Regions from separate parts of the Sporosarcina contaminans genome, predicted to be linked through region 4. Evidence: riboswitches for the same ligand, from Rfam matches in the RefSeq annotation. Region 4 holds a riboswitch; each other region holds the start of a gene.
What was found. Region 4 has a riboswitch for S-adenosylmethionine ahead of ACFQ38_RS13450 (VOC family protein). Riboswitches for the same ligand answer to the same signal wherever they lie in the genome.
Positions count from the first base shown of each region.

Region 1: linked by a shared signal. The riboswitch ahead of ACFQ38_RS13760 (methionine biosynthesis PLP-dependent protein) and the one ahead of ACFQ38_RS13450 (VOC family protein) in region 4 are both predicted to bind S-adenosylmethionine.
Region 2: linked by a shared signal. The riboswitch ahead of ACFQ38_RS08695 (methionine ABC transporter ATP-binding protein) and the one ahead of ACFQ38_RS13450 (VOC family protein) in region 4 are both predicted to bind S-adenosylmethionine.
Region 3: linked by a shared signal. The riboswitch ahead of ACFQ38_RS18280 (bifunctional homocysteine S-methyltransferase/methylenetetrahydrofolate reductase) and the one ahead of ACFQ38_RS13450 (VOC family protein) in region 4 are both predicted to bind S-adenosylmethionine.

Region 1 is NZ_JBHTLT010000114.1:10,577-16,023, forward strand. It holds gene ACFQ38_RS13735 (nicotinate phosphoribosyltransferase) at 1-141, opposite strand, end outside; gene ACFQ38_RS13740 (ABC transporter ATP-binding protein) at 332-1,072, shown strand; gene ACFQ38_RS13745 (ABC transporter permease) at 1,069-1,827, shown strand; gene ACFQ38_RS13750 (DMT family transporter) at 1,865-2,179, opposite strand; gene ACFQ38_RS13755 (DMT family transporter) at 2,181-2,513, opposite strand; SAM riboswitch class I at 2,648-2,753, shown strand; gene ACFQ38_RS13760 (methionine biosynthesis PLP-dependent protein) at 2,841-3,971, shown strand; gene ACFQ38_RS13765 (cyclase family protein) at 4,005-4,754, shown strand.
Region 2 is NZ_JBHTLT010000042.1:36-5,482, forward strand. It holds gene ACFQ38_RS08685 (MetQ/NlpA family ABC transporter substrate-binding protein) at 88-924, opposite strand; gene ACFQ38_RS08690 (methionine ABC transporter permease) at 975-1,643, opposite strand; gene ACFQ38_RS08695 (methionine ABC transporter ATP-binding protein) at 1,636-2,661, opposite strand; SAM riboswitch class I at 2,859-2,963, opposite strand; gene ACFQ38_RS08700 (thioredoxin family protein) at 3,014-3,310, opposite strand; gene ACFQ38_RS08705 (toprim domain-containing protein) at 3,328-3,672, opposite strand; gene gcvH (glycine cleavage system protein GcvH) at 3,735-4,118, opposite strand; gene ACFQ38_RS08715 (arsenate reductase family protein) at 4,199-4,558, opposite strand; gene ACFQ38_RS08720 (acyl-CoA dehydrogenase family protein) at 4,732-5,447, opposite strand, start outside.
Region 3 is NZ_JBHTLT010000134.1:5,198-10,644, reverse strand. It holds gene bioB (biotin synthase BioB) at 1-965, opposite strand, end outside; gene ACFQ38_RS18290 (biotin transporter BioY) at 962-1,558, opposite strand; gene ACFQ38_RS18285 (hypothetical protein) at 1,694-1,873, opposite strand; SAM riboswitch class I at 1,987-2,091, shown strand; gene ACFQ38_RS18280 (bifunctional homocysteine S-methyltransferase/methylenetetrahydrofolate reductase) at 2,285-4,144, shown strand; gene metH (methionine synthase) at 4,125-5,447, shown strand, end outside.
Region 4 is NZ_JBHTLT010000111.1:14,043-19,122, reverse strand. It holds gene ACFQ38_RS13455 (SDR family NAD(P)-dependent oxidoreductase) at 400-1,155, shown strand; SAM riboswitch class I at 1,461-1,561, shown strand; gene ACFQ38_RS13450 (VOC family protein) at 1,618-2,433, shown strand; gene ACFQ38_RS13445 (aliphatic sulfonate ABC transporter substrate-binding protein) at 2,486-3,451, shown strand; gene ACFQ38_RS13440 (ABC transporter permease subunit) at 3,464-4,231, shown strand; gene ACFQ38_RS13435 (ATP-binding cassette domain-containing protein) at 4,249-5,001, shown strand.

The DNA.
Region 1 (5,447 bases), on a different contig from region 4:
TCCGAATGGCAAATTTCTGAAAAACAATTCGAAAACCGCTTTGCGTTCATGAATACCATCCGCCCAATAAGATTCTGTCATATTGATTTGATAAAGATCCGTATGTAAAGCTAAACTGTCATCTGCATATTTCGTGCTCATTGCCTATCCCTTCTTCCACAATCATCTGTTGTTCTCAGTATACACTATTTACCCTAAAAAAAAGGCGAATATGCCCCTAACTAGCCTGAACCATTATGCCTATCATAGCCCCATTTAATACGTCTTCACTATAATTGATCGGCATGTGATAGAATAGCGAAAGGAAATCTTTCAAAGAGGTGCTTTTTATATGTTAGATGTGCCTAACGAACATGCTCTACGATTTCAAGATGTCAGTTTTACCATTGATCGCAAACCGATCATCCAAGGAATAACAGGCGTTTTCCCAAAGAGGAAAATTACTGCATTAGTCGGTCCATCTGGTGCCGGAAAAACAACGCTACTCAAGTTATGCAATAACTTGTTGACGCCTACCAGCGGTGTGATTTATATGAAAGGCAAACCATTGAACGAACTTGACCCAAGGAATGTGCGGAAGCAAGTTGGCATTGTTCTGCAAAATTCTCCAATTATTCAAGGCTCGGTTTATGAAAACTTATCCTTGCCTGCCCGATTGCATGGCGAAACATTATCGAAAAAAACAGCAAAGAATCTTTTATTACAAGTCGGCTTGGATGCTGAAATCCTCCAGCAGGACGCTCAAAGTTTATCTGGTGGACAACGCCAAAAACTATCGATTGCAAGAACATTAGTCAATCAATCGACGATCTTATTATTGGATGAAATCACCTCTTCCTTAGATCGCAATTCTGCTCGTGACATTGAAGAACTAATCTTCCGCCTTAACCGGACAGATCGTATATCAGTCGTTTGGATCACTCATAATTTGGAGCAAGCCATCAGAATCGCCGATCATGTATGGGTAATGATGGACGGTAAGTTGGTCGCTGAAGGTGCGAGCGATCTATTAACTTCTCCTGCAAATTATAGAGTCAAGCTTTTTGTAGAAGGCGGAGGGGATAAAAAATGAGCTATTTCACTCTCTCTTTGACACTCATTTTCGTTTTAGTTCCATTGCTTTTATCGAAAACATTAAATCTTCAATTAGAGAAAGACACATTAATCGCAACTGTCCGTTCGATCATTCAACTATTGGCAGTCGGTTATGTGCTAAAATTCGTTTTTGATTCGGAAAATCCGATATTTATCGTACTTATGATTTGCCTAATGATTGGGGCAGCTACGAATAACGCTAAGAAAAAAGGCAAAGGCATAAAAGGCATTACGTGGAAGCTGATCATCACATTTACAGCAATCGAATTGTTGACACAGGGCATTTTATTGGGACTCCAAATCGTTCCCGCCACTGCACAATATATTATTTCGATTAGCGGCATGATCATTGGCAACTCCATGGTGCTTTCCATCCTCTTTCTGAACCGCTTTACAGCCGAAATCAAAGCAAATCAGGATGAGACCGAACTAATTTTGTCATTGGGAGGAACGCCGAAGCAAGCCATCCAGCGCCAATTGCTCAACGCCATTAAAGCAAGCATGATCCCAACAATTGAAAGCCAAAAAACGATTGGCCTCGTCCAACTGCCCGGCATGATGAGCGGACAAATTATTGCTGGAGCAGACCCGGTCGTTGCCGTCCAATTCCAGTTGCTTATTCTCTTTCTCTTATTATCGACAGCTGCTATTACGAGTGTTTTATTAGGATTTCTCGCCTATCCGACGCTCTTCAATGACCGCATGCAATTATTGCGTACTATAGAAAAATAAAAAACGATGGAATGCCGCAACAGACATCCCATCGTTTTTATCCAAATACTTTTAGTCCTACCGCTCCTCCGATAATAAGCAGCAAAAATACAATCCTTTTCCATCCGGCAGATTCCTTAAAAAACAAAATGCCCATAAGCACTGCGCCTGCAGCTCCTAATCCAGTCCAAATCGCGTATGCTGTTCCCATCGGAATTTCGCGCATCGCCAAAGACAAAAAGAAGAAACCGGCGGAAAACGTGCAGATGATTGAAAGAAGCCAAACATAGTTCTTTTTCTGCAAATAAAGATTAATGCTCATCACACCAAATATTTCTCCAAAACTGGCCAAAACTAAATATACCCATGCCACTTCAATCGCCCCCTTCATCTACAGGATCGACTGTCGTCATTTTAATACCAATTACACCGATTATAATGATACCGATAAATAATATTTTAATAAAAGAAAACTCCGCTCCGAAAAATAAAAAGTCTATCAGTACAATTGCAGCGGCGCCAGATCCAGTAAAAACAGCATATACCGTTCCAGAAGGCAATTTTTCACATGCTTTAATAATCGAATAAAAACTAATAATGATTGCAATGATTGTTCCTGCCCATTCTAACGGTGTCTCCGAATAACGCAGACCGATCACCCAGAACACTTCAACGACCGCTGCCAATAAAACATAAAGCCAAGCCATTCCATGACCTCCAAATCGTATCAAAATTGCATACATACAGTATAGCAGAAACCTATAAAGAGATTTCTGAAAGAAGGCTTGCTAAATTTTCGAATATATGATAACTTTGGATAAATCAAAAATGCATAGCTTCATTCTTATCAAGAGAGACGGAGGGATTGGCCCGTAGAAGTCTCAGCAACCAGCCCGTATTGGTATGGTGCTAATTCCAAAAGGCAGATTCTGTCTTGAAGATAAGAAGATTGAATTCAACGACGATCACGCGTGTTGAGGCCCTCTTCTATCTTGGAAGGGGGCTTTTTATATGCAGCGAAAGGAAGGGTTTCATTGACGAAAAGAAGTATACATACGAACTTAGTGCAATTGGGCAATCGAAGCGACAAAAAAACAGGTGCGGTCAATCCGCCAATCTATTTATCTACCGCATACAAACATGATGGTTTAGGACTTTCCACCGGCTATGACTATACTCGGACAAAAAATCCAACACGGACCATTTTAGAGGATGGCATCGCCCAATTGGAATCTGGTGATCAAGGCTATGCGTGCAGCTCAGGAATGGCTGCCATCCAATTAGTGCTTTCCCTATTTGCATCAGGTGACGAGCTGATTGCCCCCGATGATATTTACGGCGGCACATATCGGCTTTTCGAACAATATGCCACAAATTATAATATCCGTACCTCCTATGCTTCTTTCAAAACCGTAGAAGAAGTTGAACAACAAATTACGGAACAGACAAAAGCACTTTTCATTGAGACGCCAACGAACCCTTTAATGATAAAAATAAACATTGCAGCATATGCTGAACTTGCGAAAAAACACGGACTTTACCTCATTGTCGACAATACATTTTTAACACCCTATTATCAGCGTCCTATTGAATTGGGAGCAGACATCGTCATCCATAGCGCCACTAAATATATCGGGGGCCATAATGATGTGTTGGCAGGATTAGTCGTTGCGAAAGGAGAAGCATTATGCGCGCGATTATTTGAACAACATAACGCCATCGGTGCAACCCTCTCTCCGTTCGATGCATTTTTAGTCATTCGCGGATTAAAAACATTACATGTGCGAATGAGACAGCATGATGCGAACGCAAAGGAAATTGCTGCCTATTTGGAAACTCATCCGCTTGTTACGGATGTGCTATATGCAGGTGTCGGAGGCATGCTGTCATTCCGGCTAAAAGAAAGCAGCTATGTCGACCCTTTCTTGAAAAACTTGAACTTAATTACGTTTGCAGAAAGTTTAGGAGGCGTGGAAAGCTTTATCACCTATCCGACAACGCAAACACACGCGGATATCCCCGTAGAAGAACGCGTGAAACGCGGTGTTGATAACCGTCTTCTACGCTTCTCTGTAGGGCTTGAAGAAGCGGAAGATCTGATCGAAGATTTGCACCAAGCGATCGACGCAGCTTATCAAGCAACGGAAACGGCAATTCCCCGCTAAGGGTTCATTTAATTATGAAAGAGAGTGATTGCAATGACAGTAAAAGCGGAATCAGAAATTCAAGAAGCGCTTCGTTTATTGAAAAGTAAAAAATGGGTTGATTTGACGCATACTTTCGGTCCGAATTCACCGCATTTTTTCATGTTCGATGACGCAGAATTTAAAACGCTGTTCACACATGACGATGGCTTTTTCGCACAAAACTTTTCGTTTTCTGGACAATACGGAACACATATTGATGCGCCAATCCATTTTGTGCGCGACACACGCTATTTGGAAGAGCTACAGCTGAAAGAATTAGTATTGCCTTTAGTCGTTATAGACAAATCCGCAGCAGCAGCAGCAAACAATGATTTCACATTATCTGTTCAAGATATTTTGGATTTCGAAGCTGTGCACGGAGAAATAGAAGAAGGCACCTTTGTCGCCCTTCGCACGGATTGGAGCAAAAGATGGCCCGATCACGAAGCATTTAATAACAAAGATGCCGATGGAAACAATCACATTCCCGGATGGGGTCCAGAAGCACTCAAATTACTATTCGAACATAGGAAAATCAAAGCTATCGGACACGAAACGTTCGATACCGACTCTGCAATTGATTTCCGCAAAAACGGCAAATTGATCGGTGAATATTATGTATTGGAGCAAGACACATACCAAATTGAACTAATGACGAATTTACATCTATTGCCAGCTAAAGGAGCAATCATCTTTAATATTGTTCCGAAGCCAGAAAAAGCATCGGGCTTCCCGGTTAGATCGTTTGCTATCCTTCCATAAAAAAGCCCGGTGCCCAGACTGTAGCCAAAGTGTTTTTTCACTTTGGCTACAGTCTTTTTAAGGTTCGTAGTCATGTGAGAGGAATTTGCCCAGCTTGGCTTGAGAACGCTTGCCACGTGGAAGACAATATAGGTGCGCGACGTCCCTAGTGCCTTAATTTCCGCTAAATGCGCGTAAATACAGCAAATCGCCCTTCGCCGCTCGATTGACTGCATGACCCGCCTCGTGCAGGCTCGCACGAGGCCGAGCGATGACCCGAATAGAACGTCATGTTCATGAGGGAAGGAACAAAGGAGGCAACCTAAGCTCGTTGCTCCTGCAGCAACGGTTGCATGACCAGCGTCCTACTGGCCTCAACTTAGTATGCGAACGTTTGTCAACAAGCTGAGCCCGGTGCCTCTGGGCTTTTTCCTTATCAATCGACAGAAAAGCTCATAAACGAATAGAAAAACACATAAACCTCTTTAAAAACCATTAACGCACTCTATGCATAGATAAAGCTCTCCAACAACGCATAATCCTGCTAAAGCCACATAACTTCAATACTTCCATTGCTATTATACAGTTATTTCATAAATCGAAACTTCATAAAACCGAAATAAATTCCTGTTGATTCCTGTAGAATAAGTTCGAACCATCTTTTCCGATATATTACAAAAAAGTGATTGACAACTTTGAGTGTTATGATTAGGA
Region 2 (5,447 bases), on a different contig from region 4:
GGTTGAATACCGACTAAAGGCTGCTTAGAAGGTGTTTTATTATTGTCTCAAAAACGACAGGCAGTGCCTTCAGCTGATGGTTTATCATTATTTTGCAGGAACAACTGAACCGTTCCACTCTTCCAAGATAAAGTCTTGAATCTCTTTTGATTTCAATACTTCCACGAGCGCTTTGACCGCTTCTTTGTCCTCGTCGCCTGCACGCACTGCGATGATGTTGACGTAAGGTGAATCTGTCGCTTCAAGTGCAATCGCATCTTCCAATGGATTCAAGCCAGCGTCAATCGCATAGTTGGAGTTGATGAGCAATGCATCGCCCTCATTGTTTTTATACAATTGCGGCATCATTGCTGCTTCGTAATCAGGCTCGAACTTTAAGTTTTTTGGATTGTCGACAATGTCGCTTATTTCAGCTTTTACTTTTTCGACGCCATCCGCAAGCGTAATCAAACCGTTTTCTTCAAGCATTGCAAGCACGCGTCCGTGGTCAGCTACAGAGTTGCTAATTAGGATTGTCGCGCCATCCGGTAAATCATCCAAGGAATCGTATTTTTTCGAATAAATGCCGATCGGTTCAATATGGATGGCACCCGCATTTACAAAGTCGTATCCGAAATCAGCGATTTGCCCTTCGAAGTAAGGGATATGCTGGAAGTAATTTGCATCGATAATGCCAGATTCCAAATCTTTATTCGGTAAAATATAGTCTTGATAAGGCTCAATTTCCAACTTGTACCCTTTTTCCTCCATTAAAGGCGTTGCTTTTTCTAAAATAATGGAGTGAGGTGTATTGGACGCACCAACTTTAATCGTTTTTTGCTCTTCGTTGCCGCCACTTGCATTATCGCCTTTATCTTTCGTTCCGCATGCTGATAGCGCGAGGATAAGAGCAAGCAGAATGAATAGCGAACTGATTTTCTTCATAATAAGTACCCCCTACAATATTTTATATAATAAACAGGCATATCCTGTTATTAACGTTTGTCCACTTTCTTCACAGATAGGTCTCCAATGAACTGGATTGCAAATACAATAATTAAAATAATGACAGTAGCAACAAGCATGACATCGCTCCGGCTTCTTTGGAAGCCTTCATAGTATGCCAAGTTCCCTAATCCGCCTGCTCCGATCACACCAGCCATCGCAGTATAACCGACTAACGCAATTGCCGTAACTGTAATGCCCGAAAGCAAAGCAGGCAATGATTCAGGCAATAACACCTTAAAAATGATCGTTTTTGTTTTCGCACCCATCGATCTCGCAGCTTCAATAACACCTTTATCAATTTCTTGCAATCCGATTAACACCATCCGAGCATAAAACGGAGCAGCACCGATTACGAGAGCAGGTAGAGCAGCTTCCGGCCCACGCATTGAACCGACGAGTAACGTAGTAAACGGGATCAGTAAAATTATGAGTATGATAAACGGAATTGAACGAAAAATATTAACAATGGCTCCCGTGAATATGTTGACAATCCGATTTTGCCAAAGTTGCCCTGGGCCCGATAAAAACAACAGAATGCCGAGTGCTAATCCGAAAATGAAAGTAAATAAAGTTGATACACCCGTCATATATAATGTTTCGACGGTCGCCTTCCACATTTTTTCCCAATCAATATTAACAAATAAAGATTCATTCATTGCCTATCACCTCTGTTTTTACACCTTGTTCATGAAGATAGGCAATTGCCTCATCCATTTCCGCTTTCTCCCCTACAAGCTGGAGCAATAGCGTTCCGTAAGCTCCGCCTTTCGTTTGCGAAATATTTCCTTGCACAATATTCACTTCAACATCGTATTTACGAATCAAGTTAGCCAACACTGGCTGTTCTGTTCGCTCTCCGATAAAGAATAGCTTGATGATTGTGCCTTCGGAATAGTCCTTTTTCAAATTGCCAAGTGCCTCATTTGTCCCAGCAGGCTCCGTCACTTGCGAAACAAATCGTTTCGTAACAGGCGCTTGCGGTGACTGGAAAACATCTAATACTTGTCCGATTTCTACTACTTTTCCTGCTTCCATTACAGCTACCCGATGACAAATTTTCCGAATTACGTGCATCTCGTGTGTAATGAGGACAATTGTCAATCCTAACCGTTCATTGATGCTCGTCAATAATTCTAAAATCGAATCCGTTGTTTCTGGATCGAGAGCTGACGTTGCTTCATCGCATAGAAGAACTTCAGGATCGTTCGCCAATGCGCGTGCAATTCCTACCCGTTGCTTTTGCCCGCCCGATAATTGTGATGGATACGCATTTTCCCTTCCGGCCAAGCCGACTAAATCGATTAGCTCGGAAACCTTTCTGTCACGCTCCGCCTTTTTCACATCTGCTATTTCCAGTGGAAAGGCGATGTTTTCCTTTACGGTTCTTGACCAGAGCAAGTTGAAATGCTGGAAGACCATACTAATTTTCTGACGGGCTTTACGCAGCTCTTGACCTTTCATTGCAGTAATTTCCCGCTTTCCAATCTTGATGCTCCCCGAAGTCGGCATATCAAGTCCATTCAACAAGCGGATCAATGTACTCTTTCCTGCTCCGCTATAGCCGATAATCCCGAAAATTTCACCTTCCGTTATCGTAAAGGACACGCCGTCTACAGCAGCTATGCCGTTTTCTTTGGAACCGAACCTTTTTTCCACTTTAGATAATTGAATCATTTTCCCACCTCATATTTCTGATCATCCGAACGTGCAAACGCCAGCACTTTCCTTCATTTATAATTAACATAAATGAAACCTTTTTATCTTATAAAGTAAAACTCCCATAAATGAGGTTTTTCTTCAAAAATAAAAAACCTTCCTGCAGACAAGCAGAAAGGTTCAATATGTTATAGTACTATAAACATTTGTCCAATCTCTCATCTTCCAAAGCAAAAGCTTTGCGTGACTTGGCACCATTTCACATTCATGACGGTTGCCGGGCTTCATAGGGCACTTCCCTCCACCTCTCTTTATAAGAGTGACGTATTGAATTGTTAAATACATTTATATCATAATTACAGTTTAGAAGTCAACTTAACTTTTCAAGAAGATACGGGATTGATTGAAATGCGTAGATTTTATGGGTGATTTTACCGTTCTTTTGGATTAGCAGGCAAGGGACGCTTTCTATTTGGTAATCGACCGCCAAATCTTGCACGTAATTCATGTCGGCTTTCCCAATCGGCAAATCAGGCTTCATGACAGAAATGACCTCCAACATTTTGGAAGCTACCGCACATGTGCCGCATAATGGCGTATATAAATAATAGACCGATAAAGGTTTTTCCTTACTGTTTTCCCATTGTTCTCTCGTCCAATTTTCGATTCCCAACTTAACCACCCTCAATATAAAAGAAATTCGGGATGCACTTTGAAATCTGCTCTTAACAAAATTTCTGCTATTTTGCGCAAAGGGGTTTTCTCCACCTGTCCATAAAGGTGCTCCGTATAGAGATGGATCGCTTCGGGATATTCTCGGATGAATAACTGTCTAAGCTTATCGCCGGAGTCATCTGCATCCATGAAAACATAGAGATCATATCCTTCAAATGGATATAAAAGCTCTTCCACTCGATACGAGCTGACCGTTCCATTCGTGCAAATGATGGCAACTTGCTCTGACAACACCTTCTGGATTCTCTTTTTGTCGGATAAACCTTCAACAATTAAGAGCTTTTCTGCCTTCATGACATGCTCCCTCCCGAAGAAAAACGAAAAGCCCCAGTTTTCACCGGCGCTTTCACGTATGATTATTCACCAACAGTCATTTTGTCATACTCTTCAGCAGACATTAGCGCATCCAATTCTGACTCATCTGTTGCTTCAACGACGATCATCCATGCACCTTCATATGGAGATTCATTAACCAATTCAGGGCTATCTTCCAACTCTTCGTTCACTTCAATGACTTTACCGCTAATTGGAGCATAAAGTTCAGAAACAGTTTTTACAGATTCAACACTGCCAAAAGGCTCATCCACTTTCACTTCATCACCGACTTGAGGAAGTTCAACGAAAACGATATCCCCCAATTCAGATTGAGCAAAATGTGTAATACCAATTCGATATTTACCGCTTTCATCTTTTACCCATTCGTGTTCTGCAGAAAAACGCAAATCTTTAGGTGTGCTCATCCCATAACCCCTCCATCACTCTACATTTATTGATTCTATTTAATTCTGACATAATTCCATCTTAAAGACAAGGGAGTTATTCACTTCCCCCATACTTCCTCGAACTGCTCTTCTTTAAAGCCTACCGTCACTTTTTCACCATCTGTAAGAAGCGGTCTTTTCAGTAGCATGCCGTCTGAAGAAAGCAGTTTTATCTTCTCTTCGTCCGTCATTGCAGGCAATTTGTCCTTCAAGTTCAGCTCACGGTATTTCATGCCGCTCACATTGAAAAATTTCTTGAGCTCCAAATTGGAGGCTTTTATGATTTTTTCAAGTTCAGCTGCTGTTGGCGGATTTTGTGTAATATCGATTTCCTTAAATTCGATGCCTTTGTCTTCAAGCCATTTTTTAGCTTTTCTGCACGTGCCGCATTTATTGTAGCCATAGTACGTCAATGCCATACTTCTCAACACCTCCATTTAGCCCCATTATAACAGAAAAGCCACCCAGGTATACAAGCATACCCGAGCGGCATATGTGGCAATTCAATTACGATGTTTTTACGTACAGTTCATGAGTAAGACCCATGCAATCAAAACTACATAACGAAATGGTAGACTTCAACAGCTCGATATTAAAGGATATATTTTTCCGCTTCAATCAATTTTGCAGCTGCTTCACGTTTCTTCGCAATGATATTGTAAGGATTCGAACGAGTTAGCTTGCGCAGTGCTGATAACATCATGCGCTGATTGTCTCCTTCCACTGAAGCAAGCAATGTTTCTTTTGCATCCTTTTCGATTGCTTCGAATGCTTCCTGACAGAAGATTTCAGTATATAAGATCTTTTGTTGTTCTTTATCAGCGCCATTTTTCGCCACTGCTTTTTCCGTACGCAATAGTGCAGATTCCATTGCGAAAATATTGTTCGCGATATCCGCGATATTCACAAGCACTTCTTGCTCTTGTTCAAGCTTCGTTCCGAAGCGTTGCGCAGCCATTCCAGCTGCCAACAAACCGATTTTCTTCGCGTTTTTCACTAAAACTTTCTCTTGTGCCAAAGGCTCGTCGCCAATTTCTTCTGGCATCATCATAAGCAATTCTTCTTGCAAGCCTTGTGCTTTTTCAAGCAATGGCAGTTCGCCTTTCATCGCTTTTTTCAAGAATGTGCCAGGCACGATCAACCGGTTAATTTCATTTGTACCTTCAAAAATTCTATTTATGCGTGAATCGCGGTAAATACGCTCTACTTCATACTCTTGCATAAAGCCGTATCCGCCATGCAGTTGAACAGCCTCATCAACAATGTAGTCAAGCACTTCAGATCCAACAACTTTGTTAATGGAGCATT
Region 3 (5,447 bases), on a different contig from region 4:
AACCCCATATCTTCTAACATCTGCTTGTCCCGATCACTTTCCTGCCCTGCTGTCGTCAAATAGTCCCCAATAAAAATTGAGTTGGCCGGGTAAAGACCTAATGGCTGGAGCGAGCGTAAGTTCACTTCCCTGCCTCCCGAAATCCGAATTTCTTTCGTTGGATTCATAAAACGGAACAGGCAAAGCACTTTTAAACAGTATCGCGGCGTCAGTTCTTTCGTCCCCTCAAGCGGCGTGCCGTCAACTGCATGCAAAAAATTTACTGGAATTGAGTCAGCATCCATCGCATGCAAACTACGCGCCATTGCAATGACATCCGCTTTCGTTTCGCGCATGCCGACAATAACGCCGGAACACGGCGAAATACCGGCCTCTTTAGCTAAAGATACCGTATTGACACGATCTTCGTATGTATGCGACGTTGTAATGTTATTATGGTGGGCTGCCGACGTATTAATATTGTGATTGTATCGGTCAACGCCCGCTTCTTTCAGCCGTTTTGCTTGTTCCGGCTTTAAAATGCCGAGACAAGCGCACACCGTCATATCACGGTGCTTTGATTTAATTTCTTTGACTGCGTCAACGACAATTTCAAGCTCCCTGTTCACCGGTCCACGTCCGCTCGCAACGATACAGTACGTCCCTGCATTTACAGATGCCGCTCGTTCAGCACCTGCGACGATTTCTTCCTGCTTCATCATCGCATACTTTTCAATTGGCGCTTTTGAAACAATCGATTGGGCACAATATCCGCAGTTTTCCGGACATAAACCTGATTTCGTATTGATGATCATATTCAACTTTACTTTATTCCCATAATAAAAACTCCGGATTTTATATGAAGCATGCAACAACAGAAGCAGCTCCTCATTAGGGCAGTCCAAAATGGCCATCGCTTCTTCATCCGTAATGTCCTCGCCTGACAGCACACGATCCGCTATGGCATTAAAGTCGAGTCCCCTCAATGCGATCGCCTCACTTTCAGCACTTTATACATCCTGTGGCCGAAAATGCCTGCCAAAACCGATAATAGGATGTCTTTCGGCAACGGAGGAACCATCCACGCCCATGCAACTGCATAACTGAATGCATCCGGTGCAGCTGCCCAAAACTTGTACGAAAAATACATCCAATTCGTGCCGAATAAATAATTGATGCTCATCCCGACTAACGCAGCAACGATATAGCTCTTCAAGCTCCCATACCTTTCAACGATCAATCCCGCTACGTATGCAAGAAGAATAAATGACAAAACAAAACCAAAAGTCGGGCTTAAAATAGATCCAAATCCGCCTTGAAATTTTGCGAATACCGGTGCCCCTACAAGCCCTAATGCCATATATACCGTCATCGATATTGCACCTAAACGGCTTCCTAAAATCAAACCTGCCAAAATAGAGAAAAACGTTTGCAACGTAATCGGCACCCCACCAACTACTAAGAACGGCACAAACGTTGTAATATTCGCTCCGATCATCATAAGTGCTGCAAACATTCCGCAATAGACAAGGCTCAGTGCACTCATAGAACTTTTCGTTTTCACAGTTGTCGTAGTCATTCAATATACACCCCTTTTGTTTTCTGTTAATAGAATAATAGCTGACACCATTTGTGTCAACCCAAAAATATTTTAAGTTAACTCAAATAGTACAATAAAAAATCGACAGCTATTTTCGCTATCGATTTTTCAACGTTATTTATCTTCGCTCTTAGGAAATAAAAAATGGGCAAGTACCCCGCTCAGGACTGCTGCTCCAATCGTAATCCAAACACGATGCATACCCGGAACTTCCTGAAAGCTTTTACTGAGCATAACCCATGCAATCCCAGCAACCAAAAGCGCAATTGGAACGGAAAATTTGAAAATCCTCAACGTTTTCACCTACTATTTTCTATTCGTACGCCCATTCTATCATAATTCAGCTATTGACGTATGAAACAATAAAGGGTATGATACTTTAAATTATTCTAATAACTGCATATCTATTCTTATCAAGAGAAGCTGAGGGACTGGCCCGTCGAAGCTTCAGCAACCAGCCATTATTGGTCAGGTGCTAATTCCAGCAGGCATACTTGCCTGATAGATGAGAAGGAGCGATCTTTATTCGCATATTCGAAGCCTTCTTATTTTCAGAAGGCTTTTTATTTTTATTTCAGCAAATGACCACTCTCCTTCGCAAGCATAATATCCATTATTCTGCGGATATTCATAACGTGCTGAATCAAAAATAATTATTTTCATCTATTCCTTGATTGAACAATATGCAAAGAAAGGGTGGAAAACATGACATTACTTGAAAGATTGAAGACAGATATTTTGACGGCGGACGGTGCGATGGGAACATTGCTTTACTCATACGGAATCGACTTTTGCTACGAAGAGCTAAATGTAGAAAAACCAGAAGTGATTGAAAAAATCCATGAGGAATATATCGCTGCAGGTGCGGACATCATTCAAACCAATACATATGGCGCCAACGCATTGAAATTATCTCGCTACAGCATGCAGAATCGTGTGAAGGAATTCAATACAGCTGCAATGGGCATTGCCAAGCGGGCAGCCGCACGCAGAGGACAATACGTTTTAGGGACAATCGGCGGATTACGTGGAATCCGTAAAAGCGATGCCTCTTTGCAAGAAGTTCTCCATATTGTCCATGAACAGGCTGATGCTTTATTGTCCGGAGATCCTGACGGTTTATTGCTTGAAACGTACTATGATTTTGAAGAGCTGACGACAGTTGTCGAGGCACTCAAGAAATTAACAGATGTGCCTATCATCGCCCAAGTTTCCATGGAGGAACCGGGAATACTCCAAAATGGCTTGGTGCTGAACGAAGCATTGCATAGGCTTTCCGATTTAGGGGCTGATGTCGTCGGAGTCAACTGTCGGTTAGGTCCTTACCATACAATCCAAGCATTTGAAAAAGTGAATCTCACGGATGGACTTCTGCTCTCCGCAGCTCCGAATGCCAGTTTGCTTGATGTGGAAGATGGGCGAATCGTCTACTCATCTGAAGCTGATTACTTCGGAAAAGCAGCCGCTTTACTGCGCGATGAAGGGGTTCGTCTGATCGGCGGCTGCTGCGGCACGACACCTAAACATATTGCAGCTGTTAAAAAACAATTAGCCGGCTTAAAGCCGGTTACAAAGAAAGAAGTTAAATCCCAAAAACCGATTGTAATACGCGATGCTGAACCTGCATTATTCGAACCCATTCATGAAAAGGCCAAAAGAGAACGGACAGTCATCGTCGAACTGGATACGCCTCGCCATTTAGAAACGGAAGCTTATATTGAAGGGGCGAAACAGCTTTATAACGCAGGAGTTGACGCTGTAACGATGGCAGACAATTCTTTAGCCTCGCCACGGATTAGCAATATGGCGATGGGCTCTATATTGAAACAACAGCATGCTATACGACCACTAGTGCATCTAACTTGCCGCGATCATAATCTAATTGGCTTGCAATCACACTTAATGGGGCTTGATGCACTTGGTATCCACGATATTTTGGCAGTTACTGGCGATCCTACGAAGGTCGGCGATTTTCCGGGAGCAGCGAGCGTCTACGACGTATCGAGCTTGGAATTAATTCAACTCATTAAGCAGTTGAACGAAGGCATTTCCTTCTCCGGGAAACCGCTCCGCAAAAAAGCGAAATTTTCAGTAGCCGCCGCCTTCAATCCTAATGTCCGAGTATTGGATCGTGCCGTTAAGCGGTTGGAAAAGAAAATTGAGTGTGGGGCGGATTATTTCATTACACAACCTGTTTATACGAAAGAGAAAATCGAGGAAATATATGAAGCGACAAAGCATTTGGATACACCGATTTTCATAGGCATTATGCCGTTGACGAATATTCGGAATGCCGAATTCCTGCATCATGAAGTACCTGGTATTAAGCTGTCTGAAGATGTACTTGCACGGATGCGCGATTGTGGAGATGACCGCGAACGGGCTACAGCGGAAGGTATTGCTATCTCAAAGGAATTGATCGATACAGCGGCGAAACTTTTCAATGGCATCTATATCATTACACCATTTCTCCGATACGATATGTCATTGGAGTTAATAAAACATATCCAACTATTGGATGGGAAGAAGGAGAGGGAATTTGTCCATGCCGAAACATCTTATTGAACAGCATCTTGAAAAGAGAATCCTCATCATAGATGGGGCGATGGGCACAATGTTGCAAGCCGAAAACTTATCTGCCGAAGATTTTGGGGGCGAAGAATACGAAGGCTGCAATGAATATTTAAATGTACTGAGACCTGACATTTTAGACAAAATCCACCGTGCTTATTTGGAAGCCGGTGCAGATATTATTAGCACAAATACATTCGGGGGAACCCCCCTCGTATTGGATGAATTCAGCCTCGGCCACCTATCACATGAAATTAACAAAAAAGCGGTCGAAATTGCAAAAGCATGCGCGAAGGACTATTCCACCCCGGAACGTCCAAGATTTGTCGCAGGAGCGATCGGACCTACGACTAAAACATTGTCCGTCACCGGCGGTACGACATTTGACAAGCTTTCGGAAGACTTTTATCTGCAAGCGAAAGCTCTGATCGAAGGCGGTGCTGATTTGCTCCTTATGGAAACGAGTCAAGACATGCTGAACGTCAAAGCTGGAACGATTGGCATTAAACGAGCATTCATGGAGACTGGCATCGAATTGCCCGTGATGATTTCAGGGACGATCGAACCGATGGGAACGACTTTGGCAGGGCAAAGCATTGAAGCATTCTATATTTCCATCGAGCATATTAAACCATTGTCAGTTGGATTGAATTGTGCGACTGGCCCTGAATTCATGACCGATCACCTTCGCTCCCTTTCAGATTTGGCAGCGAGCTATGTCACTTGCTATCCGAATGCCGGCTTGCCCGATGAAGAAGGTCATTACCATGAATCTCCCGAGTCTTTATCTCAAAAGCTTTTAGGTTTTGCCGAAAAAGGCTGGCTGAACATGGTTGGCGGATGCTGCGGCACGACACCTGCGCACATTCGGGCGATCAAAGAGGCTGTCGATGGCTTGCCTCCTCGTCAAAAGCCTGTTGAGAACAGACCGCATGCCGTATCAGGCATCGAGCCTCTTCTTTACGATTCGTCAATGCGGCCATTGCTTATAGGCGAACGGACGAATGTTATTGGTTCCCGCAAATTCAAGCGGCTAATCGTCGAAGAGAAATTCGAAGAGGCTTCTGAAATTGCACGTGCTCAAGTGCGTGGCGGCGCCCACGTGTTGGATATTTGCTTGGCGAATCCTGACCGAGATGAATTAAGCGATATGAAAAATTTCATGCAGCAGGTCGTAAAAAAAGTGAAAGTGCCGCTCGTCATCGATTCGACAGATGAGCAAGTAATTGAAGAAGCATTGAAATATTCGCAAGGAAAAGCAATTATTAACTCCATCAACTTGGAGGATGGCGAAGAA
Region 4 (5,080 bases):
ATTCCCACACTTCCAATCTATCTCTCTCAAAATAGATTATCCGTAAAAACTGGGGAATTTTAAACCGTTATTATTGAGGATTTTAACACCGATATTCACATTCTTCTAATGTAAGCTTCCAAAGTCTTGTTTTAATACCATGAGAAGTTTATGTGTTTCTACATGCGGTTATGCGCTGTTGTTTTGTTTTATGCGCTATTATAGGTATTTATTTGTATGAAAGCAGTCGTTATGCATTTATTTATGCTTTCCGTTTTTAAGGCTTTAATTAGAAGAAGCAATGTATTATGTATGGATGCATCGGCAAACAATATATAGATAACCGAAGAACTTGTTGTTTTATACAAAAGTATTTTAGTGTTAAAATAGTTTTAGACTCATGAAAAGAGGAGAATTTAAATGGGAAAATTGTTAGATAAGGTTGTCATTATTACTGGCGGAGCTGGTGGGATAGGAGGTGGAATGGCGAAGGCGATGGTAAAGGAAGGTGCTGTCGTAGCTATTGTGGATGTGAATAAAGAGACGGGAGAAGAGATGCTGAAGGAGCTTCAAACTCATTCTCCAAAGTCTATGTTCATTCAAGCAAATTTAATGGATCATGGCAATTTGTATAAGATTGTTAATACAGTCGTAGAAAAATACGGTCGGTTGGATGTATTAGTTAATAATGCGCATGCTTCTAAGCAAGTGCCATTGGAAAATACAACTCAGGCAGATCTGGATTTATCTGTTGGAACAGGGTTTTATCCAACGTTTTATTTAATGCAGGCTGCTTTGCCACATTTAAAGGAGTCGAAGGGAAATATAATTAATTTTGCTTCCGGTGCTGGATTGGCTGGTCATGAGACGCAGGGTGCATATGCTGCTGCCAAAGAGGCAATACGAGGATTATCCCGTGTAGCTGCAAATGAGTGGGGACGCTTTGGCATTAATGTAAATATTATTAGCCCTATTGCATATTCTCCAGGCGTTGAGGCGTGGTCGAAGGCACAGCCAGAGTATTATGAAGCGGTCAAAAATAAAATTCCTTTAGGGCGCTTTGGAGATGTTGAAAAGGATATCGGTCGGGTTGCCGTCTTCTTAGCATCGGAGGATTCTCAATATATTACGGGTCAAACAATTATGACAGATGGTGGCTCTATTATGTTGCATTGAAGTCATTACAAGACTTTCTATCCAAGAGATAGTCACTTGTATAGAAAGTTGTTGTGGAGGAGTAATGAAGTTAGTGAGATGCGCATTTGGACATTCATGTCTGAGTGTGTATTTTTTATGGAAATAATGTATCGCCAAGTATAAAGTACTAATCTTTTGGCAGAAGAATGATACCATTCGAAGCAAGTGTTAACAAAGCGATCTTAAGTCTTCTTTCTTATTCATACTAAACTGATAAGAATAGTTAAAATAATGTTTGACTTTGTGTAAGGGAACAAGTAAAGTATGTACTAATTACATATTGTATCTTATCAAGAGAGATGGAGGGAGTGGCCCATTGAAGTCTCAGCAACCAACCTTTAGGTATGGTGCTAATTCCGCCAAGTTGTAACTTGGAAGATAAGAAGCGGATATGAATTTCTCTTCTTATAGAAGGGATTTTTATTTTAAGGGGGAAAAGATATGGAATTTGTATTTGATCATCTTGTGCACTTTGTAGAGGAGCCGGAGAAAGCAGTGCAAGAATTTCAGGCTGTTGGCTTTCATGCAGTAGAAGGCGGTGTCCATGAGGATCGGGGAACGTATAACGGGTTAAGCTATTTTGGTTTATCCTATATCGAGTTTTTAGGAACATATGACCGTAATTTAGTGAAAAATACAGAGCATCCGTCATTTAGTTTAATTTCTACAATTATTAGAGATGAGTTTCGGGAAGGTTTTGCCCGCTTTGCTATTCGGACGACTAATATTGAAGGCGTGGCACAACGATTCAAGGAACATGGATTAAAAGTGACCGGACCGGTGCCACTCCATAGGAAGAGACCGGATGGCTCGGTTGTAAAATGGCAATTGCTTTACGCAGGTACAGATGAAGAGGGCCCTGAGCTACCGTTTATTATTCAATGGGAAGCGGAGGATGATGAAAGGGAAAAAGATTTGATACAGCAGAAGGTCATGGCAGACCATCCAAATGGAGAGGCGTTGAAAATAGCTTCCCTATCGTTTGCCGTAAAAGATTTGAAAGAATCTGTTAGGCAATGGTCCATATTGCTGAACGCACCTGTCAAAGATGCATATACTGATGAAAAGTTAAATGCACAAGGTCAGGCAGTTGTAATTGGTGATGTGGAGATTATCTTTTATGAACCAATTGGGAAAGGAATTGTACAGCATAAATTAGAGTCACGTGGGGAGAAGCCTTTCCAAATTGTTATTCAAGGAGGGAAAGAGGAAAAATCATTCGACCTATTTCATGGTCATTATATAATCAAGCAGTGAAAAATTTTTATGTATAAAACCAAGTAAACTAATATGAATAGGAGATATATGAATGAGAAAAGGATTTTACTTAATAGTTTTCGCTGCAATTGTATTGTTTTCATTGGCAGGATGCAGCGGGGAGAAGGCTTCAGACAGCGCAGAAGCCTCTGAAAAGGTGGTGCGTGTTGGTTTCCAAAAAGGAAACACATTAAATATATTGAAAGAAAGTGGAATATTAGAGAAAAAGTTGGAGGCAGAGGGCTATCGGGTAGAATGGCGGGAATTCGTTCATGGAGGCACATTGTTAGAAGGGCTGTTTACAGGGCATATCGACTTTGGGCATGCAGCAGATGGCTCCGGCATTAATGCGCAAGCAGGCAATAAACCGTTCGTCTATGTAGGCGCAGATTTGCCGAATCCGGAAGGTGTGGGGTTGTTAGTTCATAAAGATTCAGGGATCACTTCAGTTGATCAGTTGAAAGGGAAGAAGATCGGTGCATTGAAAGGCGGCAACCATCATTATTTGGCCATCTTGGCAGTCGAGGATGCCGGCCTTTCAATAGATGATGTTGAGTGGGTATATTTGCAAGATGCAGCACAGCAAAGAACAGCTTTTGAGACGAATAAAATCGACGCGCTTGCAACGTATGATCCGTTTTTTGCCGGTGTGGAAGTTGATTTAAAGACCGTTAACCTAACGGAGGGCAAAGATTATGGCTATCCAAACCGCACATTCTATTATGCGAATGAGGATTTTTATAAAAAGAACCACGAATTAGTCGAGTTAATTTTAGAAGCGACAGATGAATCCGATCAGTGGGCGAATGAAAATAAAGATGAGGTCGTTAAGCTTGTCTCTAACATGTTAGGAATTGACGAAAAAGTGATTGAGCGAGCAGTCGACCGCAGGCAATATGCTGTTGATCGTATTGACGATTCAATTATAGAGGCACAACAAAAGCAGGCGGATACTTATTATGAAATCGGATTGATTCCAAATAAAATCGACATTCGTGATCGGGTTCCGAAGAAGTAAGGAGGAAGAATGATGGTGATTCAGTTGAAACGGACGGCTATTCCATGGCTTATTCCAATTTTCATCATCGTTGCTTGGCAGGTGGTCGTATCAGGCGGATTCGTCTCCCCACAGCTGCTGCCCGCACCTTTGACAGTATTGAAAAGCTTATATCAATTAGTAGTATCTGGGGATCTGACTTACCATATGGCTGCGAGTTTAGGGAGAGCGTTAATCGGGCTTGTAATTGGCGGGGGAATAGGCTTCATTTTGGGTATAGCAAATGGGCTATCAAAGTTCTCATATGCTTTTACGGATACGACATTGCAAATGATCCGCAATATCCCAAACTTGGCCCTCGTGCCGCTTGTCATCATATGGTTTGGAATCGATGAAGGAGCTAAGATTTTCTTAGTTTCGATCGGGGTAATGTTCCCAATCTATATTAATACGCTGCATGGCATACGCAATATCGATCCGGGATTTATTGAAATGGGCAGAATGTATGGGCTGAAGGGCTGGAGGCTTTTTAAAGAAATATTGCTCATAGGTGCTTTGCCATCCATTTTTGTTGGGCTACGCTATTCTTTAGGCGTAATGTGGATGACTTTAATTGTGGCAGAGACAATCGCATCGACACGGGGTGTCGGTTACTTGGCAATGACTGCACAACAGTTCATGCAGTCGGATATTATTATCATTACAATTTTGCTCTATGCCTTATTTGGGAAAGTGGCCGATCTGCTCGCTCGCTATGGGGAGCGGAAAGCATTGAAGTGGCATAAAGGATATGTTCAATAAAAGAATGGAGGTATAGTATGGCACTGATCGACAGGGAAAAGGAATTGCAGAACGAGCATGCTGTAGAAATTACATTGCAGCAAGTGACGAAAGCGTATAATGGGAAAACTGTGTTGAAGAATATATCACTTACTATACATCCTGGACAATTCGTCGTTATCGTTGGAAAGTCAGGCAGCGGGAAAAGTACGCTGCTAAGGCTTGTGGCGGGCCTTGAACAAACGACAGAAGGAACAATCGAATTTGACGGTCAACCAGTTGAAAAATCTACGAAAATGGCGAGAATGATGTATCAAGATTCAAGACTGCTTCCTTGGAAGAAGGCCATTGATAATGTTGGTTTAGGCTTGAATGGAAATTGGAAAGACCGGGCAAGGGAAACTTTACATTATGTCGGCTTAGCAGAATACGAAAACAGTTATCCTTCAACGTTATCGGGTGGCCAGCAACAGCGTGTTGCTCTTGCGAGGGCATTGGTGCACTCTCCTTCTTTATTGCTGTTAGATGAGCCGATGAGTGCCTTGGATGCCTTGACACGAATGGAAATGCAAATTCTCATAGAAAAGCTTTGGCAGAAGCAGCAGTTCACCGCATTATTAGTAACCCATGACGTTAGGGAAGCAGTGAAGTTAGGAGACCGGATCATTTTAATTGAAGATGGGGATATTACAATGGATATGCAAAACCATTTGCCGCGGCCTCGTGAATTGTCAAATGTCACGTTAGCGAAAATGGAGAAGAAGATTTTAGACAGGATTTTATCATTGTGAATACAAGGCGAAGAGACCTCGAATGAAAGCGATACCGCTTATCGAGGTTTTTTTTGTGGAAATAAGGGTTGTTTATGCG